One region of the Arthrobacter sp. NicSoilC5 genome, then DNA from elsewhere that is predicted to be linked to it. Evidence: predicted binding sites of a transcription regulator. Region 1 holds the regulator's gene; the other holds the start of a gene.
The links. The regulator LexA, encoded in region 1, represses DNA repair genes until DNA is damaged. The targets are predictions, from matches to a motif close to TCGAACANNTGTTCGA.
Positions count from the first base shown of each region.

Region 2: LDO22_RS13390 (shikimate dehydrogenase) is a predicted target of LexA. The motif match lies at 2,121-2,136, and genes of this name have one in related genera.

Region 1 is NZ_AP024660.1:4,610,185-4,614,683, reverse strand. Features, by position in the region: gene LDO22_RS21400 (histidinol-phosphate transaminase) at 1-727, opposite strand, end outside; gene LDO22_RS21395 (LysM peptidoglycan-binding domain-containing protein) at 969-1,319, opposite strand; gene lexA (transcriptional repressor LexA) at 1,674-2,408, shown strand; gene LDO22_RS21385 (ATP-dependent DNA helicase) at 2,457-4,499, opposite strand, start outside.
Region 2 is NZ_AP024660.1:2,858,725-2,863,223, reverse strand. Features, by position in the region: gene LDO22_RS13400 (IclR family transcriptional regulator C-terminal domain-containing protein) at 1-641, shown strand, start outside; gene LDO22_RS13395 (MFS transporter) at 729-2,066, opposite strand; gene LDO22_RS13390 (shikimate dehydrogenase) at 2,202-3,041, shown strand; gene LDO22_RS13385 (IclR family transcriptional regulator C-terminal domain-containing protein) at 3,137-3,916, shown strand; gene ligK (4-carboxy-4-hydroxy-2-oxoadipate aldolase/oxaloacetate decarboxylase) at 3,913-4,499, opposite strand, start outside.

The DNA.
Region 1 (4,499 bases):
CCATGTAGCCGAGCCGGGCCCCCGCCAGGGCGAACGCTTTGCTCATGGTGCGGGACACGATCAGCCGCTCACGGCCGGGCAGGAGCGTCAGCGCGCTGGGCGTTCCGTCGTGCGCGAACTCGTGGTACGCCTCATCGACTATGACGATGGCCTGGCTGTCCGAACCGGCCTCGTAGACGGACTCCACGACGTCCAGCCCAAGTCCGGTCCCGGTGGGGTTGTTGGGCGAGCAGAGGAACACGATGTTCGGCTGCAGTTCCTTGACCTGGCGCGCGGCCGACTCCGCGCTGAGGTCATAGCCCTCCGCGCGCTCCCCGGTGATGTACTGCGTGTCTGTTCCGCTGGCCAGCAGCGGGTACATGGAGTACGTGGGCGGGAAACCCAATGCGGTGCGGCCCGGACCGCCAAAGGCCTGGAGGATCTGCTGGAGGACCTCGTTGGAACCGTTGGCGGCCCACAGGTTGGTTTCATCGAGCCCATGCCCGAGGTATTCGGCCAGGGCCTTCCGGAGCGCGGTGAACTCACGGTCCGGGTAACGGTTTAGACCCGCAGCGGCCTCCGTCACGGCGGCACTGATGGCTGCGCGCACGTCGGCGGGGACACCATGGGTGTTTTCATTGACGTTCAGCAGAATGGGGACGTCCAGTTGGGGCGCCCCGTAAGGGGTCAGGCCGCGGAGGTTGCTGCGGAGGGGAAGCCGGTTCAGACGTTCTAGCTGGTCGTTCACCTGAACAGTTTAGTTGCCGCGGCAACGACCGGAAAATGTGACGGTTCCTGTTCGCCCTCGGCATGTCCCGCGGCGGCCCGCTCCAGGGCTTGCCAGCCAGCCAGGCAGGCCACCCTCGCAGAGGCCACGAACTCAGGGGTGGCGCCGGTCAGTGGGCGGCCGGTCAGTGGGCGGCCGGTCAGTGGGCGGCCGGTCAGTGGGCGGCCGGTCAGTGGGCGGGACAGTCAGTGGGCGGGGACGGTCAGTGAGTGGGGACGAAGAGCTGCTGGCCCGGAAGAACGGTGCCCGCGGCAAGGTTGTTGAGCTGGACGATGTCTGCCACGACGTCCCGGGCGTCCCGGTCCGGAGCGACGGCGCCCGCAATGGCCCACAGCGACTGGCCGGACTGCACGGTCACCGTGACGGTGGGCGTCACGGCAAGGTCGGCGGCCGAATCCGAGGCCTTGGCCGGGGAGTGGAAGAGGCCCGAAAGCGACAGCAGGAGTACAGCCAGGAGCACGAGCGGAACTCCGATCAGGACGATCCTCCCCCGGCGGGTCAGCCGCAGGGGTGCGGACGAAGGTGAAACCTGGTGAAGAGATAAAGCTGACATGAACTAAGCCCTCCTGGACTTGCCGTGCTGCCCGGGTGTCCGCCCGCTGCTGCCTTGCCGCGCATATCGCGCCGTGACTTCTCCCGGCCGCGTATTCGAATGGGGCATCTGCTGGTTAGAACACATGTTCGAACTTTGCATGTTAAGTTTTAGCACCTATCAACGAACAATGTCGAGACTCGCTAGAACAAATGTTTGAAAAAGCAATGTGGCTGGCCTAGTTTTGGAACCACAGAACATCCACCACTGAAGTTGAACAGCAGGGTCTGACAATGACAGTGGGAGTCCTTCCGGCGGCACTGTGCAACAGCGGCACACGGAAGATCCGGCGGCAAGCGAAAGGCATTGGCGAATATGGCAGCAGCAGCCGCCGGGGGCAGGACCGCCCCGCAATCCAAGAGGACAGCCAAGGGCCTGACCCCACGGCAGAAAAAGATCCTCGAAACCATCCAGCGCTCGGTCAACGAGAACGGTTATCCGCCCTCCATGCGCGAGATCGGCGATACCGTCGGCCTTGCGAGCCTGTCCAGCGTGACCCACCAGCTCTCACAGTTGGAGAAGCTGGGTTACCTGCGCCGCGACCCCAAGCGGCCGCGCGCCATGGAAGTGCTGATGCCGCTCACGCTCGACGGCGGGGGCAAAGGCGCCGGCGCGTCTCCTGCGCCGCAGGCTGCGGGCGGCGGCGCCACGGTCACCGAACTGCCCACCGCGCTGGATACGGCCATGGTTCCGCTGGTGGGCCGGATTGCCGCCGGCGGCCCCATCCTCGCCGAACAGCTCGTGGAAGACGTCATGCCGCTGCCCCGCCAGCTGGTGGGCCAGGGCGAACTTTTCATGCTGAGGGTGGCCGGTGACTCCATGGTGGACGCCGCCATTTGCGACGGCGACTGGGTGGTGGTGCGGCGGCAGGCTGACGCTGCCAACGGGGACATTGTTGCTGCCCTGCTGGACGACGAGGCGACCGTGAAGACGTTCCGCCAGCGCGACGGACACACCTGGCTGCTCCCCCAGAACACGCAGTACGAACCAATCCTGGGCGACCACGCCACCATCATGGGCAAGGTCGTCTCAGTCCTGCGTTCGCTCTAGCCTGCGCACGCCTGCGCGGCATCCGCGCAGGCGTTGTCCGGCGGTTTCTCAGGAAGCGTCTGCACCAAGCCGGGTGAGCGCAGCCAGCGCCTTGGCGCGATCGGTGGTGGCCCAGAACGGGGGCAGCGCCCCGCGCAGGAATCCCGCATAGCGTTCGGTGGCCAGCCGTGAGTCCAGGACAGCCACCACCCCTTTGTCCCCGGTAGACCTGATCAGGCGGCCGGCGCCCTGCGCAAGCCGGATGGCCGCGTGGGTGGCGGAAACGGACATGAAGCCGTTTCCCCCTGCCTGCGCCACGGCACGCGAACGCGCCGTCATCAGGGGATCGTCCGGCCGCGGGAAGGGGATGCGGTCTATCACCACCAGCCGGCAGGATCCTCCGGGAACGTCGACGCCCTGCCACAGGGACATGGTTCCGAAGAGGCAGGTGTCCGGTTCGTCGGCGAATTGCTTCACCAGGGCGGTCATGGTCGACTCGCCCTGGCAGAGAACAGTCATATTGAGCTTGGGCCGGAGGGCATCGGCGGCCTCTTCGGCGGCCCGACGCGAGGAGAACAGGCACAGGGCGCCCCCACCGGATGCCTTGATGAGTGCTTCGAGTTCTGACAGCGCTTCCGGTGACACGCCGCGGCCGGGCTTGGGCAGGTGGCCGGCGACGTAGAGGATGCCCTGTTTGGGATAGTCGAAGGGCGAGCCAACATCCACGCCCGTCCAGCTGGGGGCTCCGTCGCCTACCAGGCCCAGTCCCCCGGCCGCCGGTTCAAAGGCGGAGCCAATGGCCAGGGTGGCAGAGGTCAGCACGACGGTATGGTCCGCAAAAAGCCCCTCCCGCAGCCTGCCGGCGACGGACAGCGGGGCTATGTTAATCAGCACCGGTGCACTGTCATCGGGCGGTGAGTATCCCTGGCCGGGGTCGAAGGTGCTGGCGCGGGAAAACCACACCACTTCGCGGTTCTCGCGTGCAGCAATGAGCCTTTCGCAGAGTTCCAGGATGAGCATCAGCCGGGAACGCGCCAGCTGCCGCCCGCCGTCGGCTGTGGTGTTGCTGTCCCCTTTGGAATCGGACAACGCGGCGCGGCACGCTTCACGCAATTGGTCCACGCAGTCGAGCTGTTCATCATTCAGCCCGTTGGGAAGCAGACCGTTCGGCGCGCCGGCAAGAGCCAGCTCCAGGTTGGCAGCTGCGGCGTTCAGGGCATCAACGGTGATGGCGGTATGTTTCCGGGCACCCGAAGCGGCAGCGTGGACCATGGCCACGGACAACTGTCCGGACACGGCGCCAGTGACCCGGTCCTGCAGTTCGTGCGCTTCGTCCACCACCACGACGTCGTATTCGGGCAGGACCGCGAGTCCCTCGAACGCGCTGACGGCCAGCATGGCGTGGTTGGTCACCACCACATCGGCGTCGGCTGCGTCCTGGCGGGCGAGTTCGCTGAAGCATTCGGCGGCCATTGGGCATTTCTGTGCCCCCAGGCATTCCATCGAGGTCACGGAAACCTGGCGCCAGGCACGGTCGGTCACACCCGGCAGGAGCTCGTCCCTGTCGCCGGTGGCTGTCTTTTCAGCCCATTCGCGGAGCCGCACCACTTCCTTGCCAAGCTGCGACGATGGTCCGCCCACGGAAGCAGCGAAATGTGGAACGCTGGTGTCCTCTCCCAGGGAGAAGAGCTGACCTTCCGAGGGTTCCTCTGACGGGAACCCGCCTTCAAGCTTGTGGCGGCAAACGTAGTTGGACCGCCCCTTGACCAGGGCAACCTTGACCGGCCGGTCCAGTGCCGGCGTGATGTTCTTCAGGAGCCGGGGCAGGTCCCTGCCCACAATCTGGGTCTGCAATGCCAGCGTGGCCGTGGACACCAGGGCCGGCTTGTTGCTTTCCAGGGCATGGGCGATAAGCGGCACCAGGTAGGCGAGCGATTTGCCGGTGCCGGTGCCTGCCTGGACCAACAAGTGGTTGCCCGTTTCGATGGCCCGGGCCACCTGGCGGGCCATTTCGTGTTGTCCGGTGCGGCTTTGTCCGCCCATGCCGGCGACGGCGCGGTCGAGCAGTTCAATAACGAACTGCTCGCCCGCCGTCTGCGCAGCTTCGCCGGC
Region 2 (4,499 bases), 1.8 Mb from region 1:
GTTTCCTGCACACCCTGGTGGAGCTCGGCTACGTACGCACCGACGGCAAGACGTTCGCGCTCACGGCCAAGGTCCTCCAGCTGGGCTACGCCTACCTTTCGGGGCTTTCGCTGCCGCAACTGGCGCAGCCGCACCTGGAGGAGCTGTCCCTCAAACTGGGCGAATCCACGTCCGCGGCCGTGCTGGACGGCACGGATATCGCCTACATCGCGCGGGTGACCAGCCGCCGGATCATGACCGTCGGCATAACGGTGGGTACCCGGTTCCCGGCGTATGCGACGTCGATGGGCCGGGTGCTGCTTGCCTACCTGCCGCCGGCCGACCTTAAGGCGTACCTGGCGGCGGCCGAAATCAAGCCGCTGACGCCCCGCGCCCTCGGCACCGTCCCGGAACTGCTGAAGGTGCTGGACACCGTCCGGGCGCAGGGCTGGTGCCTCCTGGACCAGGAGCTGGAGCTTGGCCTCATGTCCGTGGCCGCCCCGGTCTATGACGGGGCCAAGGTGGTGGCGGCGGTGAACGTTTCGCTGCAGGCCCAGTCCGTGGAGGCCAAGCCGGATCCGCAGGCGTACCTGGCTTCGGTGGCGCAGGAGATCGTGGCCACGGCCAAGCTCATCTCCGCGGACCTCACTGCCCGCGGCTGACTTTATCCGGAGCTTAACTGAAGAGGACGACGGCGGGTGCTTCCCGCCGTCGTCCTCTTCAGTTTTGCGGTGTGGCTGCGAAGGCCGTTACTTTACGTGGTTGCCCAGCTCGCGGAGCGGGGTCTTTGCAGTTTCGCGCGCCCACCAGGCGCCCGCCACCGCGAGGATCGAGGAACCTGCCACGATCCAGGCTGCCGGTCCCCAGTTCGCCTTGTCGGCACCCACCAGGGCGGTGCCGAGCAGCGGGGTGAAGCCGGCGCACAGGATGCCGACCTGGAGTCCGATTGCCATGCCGGAGTACCGGACCTTGACGTTGAAGAGCTCGGAGAACCAGGCCGGGTAGATTGCGTTGGACATGGAGTAGGTGCCGGCGGTGATCAGCGTACTGGTCAGGAAGATCATGGGGATGTTTCCGGTGGAGATCACCCAGAAGTAGACAAAGATCATGGCGCCGGAACCGAGCACGCCGCTGATGAAGATGGGGCGCCGGCCAAAGCTGTCGGACCAGCGTGCCATCAGGGGCTGGCTGGCGATCGCCAGCACGTTGCCCAGGATGCTGACCCAGAGCATGGTGGAGGCGGGGACGCCCACCGACACCGCATAGGCCAGGCCGAAGGACTGCATGAACGTGTTGGTGACGGTCTCGAAGGACATCAGCGCCACCTGGAAGAACTGGGCCGGGTGCGTCTGGAACATCTTGGCGAAGGGGAGCTTCACCAGTTCCCCGTGGTCATGCTTTTCCTCAAAGACCTCCGGCTCCTCCAGCGAGCGGCGGACCAGGTAGGCGACGATCAGGACCACCAGGGAGAGCCAGAACGGGATCCGCCAGCCCCAGGCGAGGCGGTCCGCCTCGCTCATGGCGGCCACGGGCAGGAAGGCCAGGGACGCGAGGACGATGCCGGCGGAGATGCCGCTCATGGCGAAGCTGGCGAAGAAGCCGCGGCGGCCTTCGGGTGCTTCCTCCGTGGACAGCGCGGAAGCACCTGCGGTTTCCGCTCCGGCCGACAGGCCCTGCATCAGGCGCAGCACCACCAGCAGTGCCGGGGCCCAGTAGCCGGCTGCGTTGAAATCGGGCAGGGCGCCGATCAGGAAAGTGGCACTGCCCATGAGCACCAGGGTGAGCACCAGGGTGTTCTTGCGGCCGATCTTGTCACCGAGATGACCGAACACCACAGCTCCGAAGGGCCGTGCGACGTAGGCGACGCCGAACGTCGCAAAGGAGGCGATAAGGGCCACCGTGGGATCGCCGGCCGGGAAGAAGATCTTCGAGAACACAAGCGACGCGGCGGTGGCATAGATGAAGAAGTCGTAGTACTCCAGGGCGCCGCCAAGGAAGGCAGCCAGCGCGGCTTTCCGGGCGCGCTTGAGCTGGCGTTGTGCTTCAGGCGTTGACTGCGCCTGGGCTCCTGCTGCGATGTGGGTCATGGTGGGGTTCCCTTCCACGCTGAAGGTGGGGATCTGTCATTATTTGTACGCAATGCGAACAGGTGTGCGGAATGCGCCTAGAAAGAGGATACTAGGCCGTGACGCCAATCACAACGGCAAAAGGAAAGGTGCATCATGGCCGAACGACGCGGGCACGCATCCCGGCTGGTCCTGATCGGTTCCGCCGCATCACAGGCCATGTCCCCCGGCCTGTGGAATCCGGTCCTGCAGGAACTCGGCAGCGGGTGGACCTATGAGGCCTGGGACGTGGCGCCGGACGCCGATCTTGGCGCCGTCCGGCGCAGGCTCCTGGAACCGGACATCGTGGCGGCCAACGTGACCATGCCGCACAAGCACTGGGCGGCGGAAACCGCTGATGAAGCCACCAGGCCCGTCCAACTCAGTGGTGCCTGCAACCTGCTGGTACGGCAGGACCGCCGGCTGGCGGGGCACAACACGGATGTTACCGCCGTGGGCGTCCTGCTGGAGGGCTGGTACCAGCGCCACGCGCTGTTGCTGGGTGCCGGGGGAGCAGCCCGGGCGGCCTTGATCGCGCTGAAGGACAAGGTGGGAAGAGTGTCCATTGCGGACCGCGATCCCCACGCGTCGGAGGAGCTGCTGGACCTCGCCAACGGCTTCGGCATCGAGGCCCGGGCCGTCACCTGGCAGGAGGCGCAGGATCTGGCGCCCGGGGCGTCCCTGATTGTCAATGCGACTCCTGTCGGGAAAAAGGCCACCGACGGTCCGGTCTGGGGCGGCGCCCGGCTGGCCCCCGATGCTGTGCTCTACGACTACGTCTACGCCGGCCATGCCACTGCCAGCGTGGAGCGGGCCATGGAGCTGGGGGTCCGGTGCATCGATGGGTGGGACCACCTCCGTGAGCAAGCCGTGGCCATGGTGCCCCTCCTCGGCCTGGACGGGCGGGCCTGCCAGCTGCTGGAGCAGACCCTGGGAGAGCTCCGGGAAAAGCACTGAAAGGCGGACGCGCCGAACGATAAGATCAAACAGGCACCGCAGGCCGGCAGGCCGGCGCAGGCACGCCAACCGTTCAGAGAGGAACAGCAACGTCAATGGAGGAGCAGGCAGCCTACTTCGTGAAGTCGGTTGAGAAGGCATTCGACGTCCTGCTCGCTTTCACTCCGGACCAGCCCCGGCTGACCGTGTCGCAGGTGGCTGCCCGGACGGACATGACCCGTGCCTCCGCCCGCCGCTTCCTGCTGACCCTGGCGGACCTCGGGTACATCCGCGCCGAGGGGCCGGCCTTCGAACTCACGGCCCGGTCCCTGGACGTCGGCCGTTCCTACCTCGCGGGCCTGACCTTGCCCAGGGTGGCCGAGCCCCATCTCAGGGACCTGGCGGCGGAGCTCAATGAAACAACAGCCCTGTGCATCCTCGACGGCGGCGACGTGGTCTACGTGGCCTGCGTGCCGTCTCCGGGGCTGCTCAGCGTTTCCATCACCGTCGGGACCCGCTTCCCGGCGTGGGCAACCTCCATGGGCCGCGTCCTGCTTGCCGGGCTGCCTGGCCCACAGCTGGAGGAGTACCTCCGGTCGGTCCAGCTGCGCCGCTTTACCGACCGCTCAATCGGCAGTGTGGAGGACCTCAGGGCAGAGGTGGAAGCGGCGCGGACCAGGGGCTGGTCCATGGTCTCCCAGGAACTCGAAGAGGGCCTGCGCGGTGTGGCCGTCCCGGTCCGCCGCGGAAACGAGGTTGTTGCCGCGGCCAATGTGTCCCTGCAGACACACCGGGCAGCGGCCCGGGATATCGAGGCAACGGTCCTCCCGCAGCTGACGGAGGCCGCGCGGCGCATTGCACTCGATTACGGCGGTCCTGCCGTCCGCGCCGTTTAATCCACGTACCGCAGCCCCGCCGCTTCAAGCGGTCCGCGCATGTTGTAGATGTCCAGGCCGAGCTCTCCTGCTGCGAAGCGCCCGCGCTTGGCTTCTTCGTTCTCTTCGCGTTTCCTGGCGGCTGCCGCTACTTCGGCGGCGCGGGCGGCGGGCACCACCACCACGCCGTCGACGTCGGCAATCACCACGTCCCCGGGGGTGACCAGTGCGTTGGCGCAGACCACCGGGACGTTCACGGAACCGAGCGTTGCCTTGACAGTGCCTTTGGAATTGATGGCGCGGCTGAAAACGGGGAAGTCCATGGCCTGGAGTGCTGCGACATCGCGGCAGCCGCCGTCGATGACCAGGCCGGCTGCGCCCTGTGCCCGGAGCGACGTTGCCAGCAATTCGCCGAAGAAGCCGTCCTCGCATTCCGTGGTGCACCCTGCCACCACCACGTCTCCGGGCCGGAGCTGTTCGGCTGCAACGTGCAGCATCCAGTTGTCGCCGGGCTGGAGCAGGACGGTGACAGCGGTGCCGCACAGGGTGGCGCCGGGGTAGACGGGGCGGATGTAGGGCCGCATGAGCCCCAGGCGGCCCATGG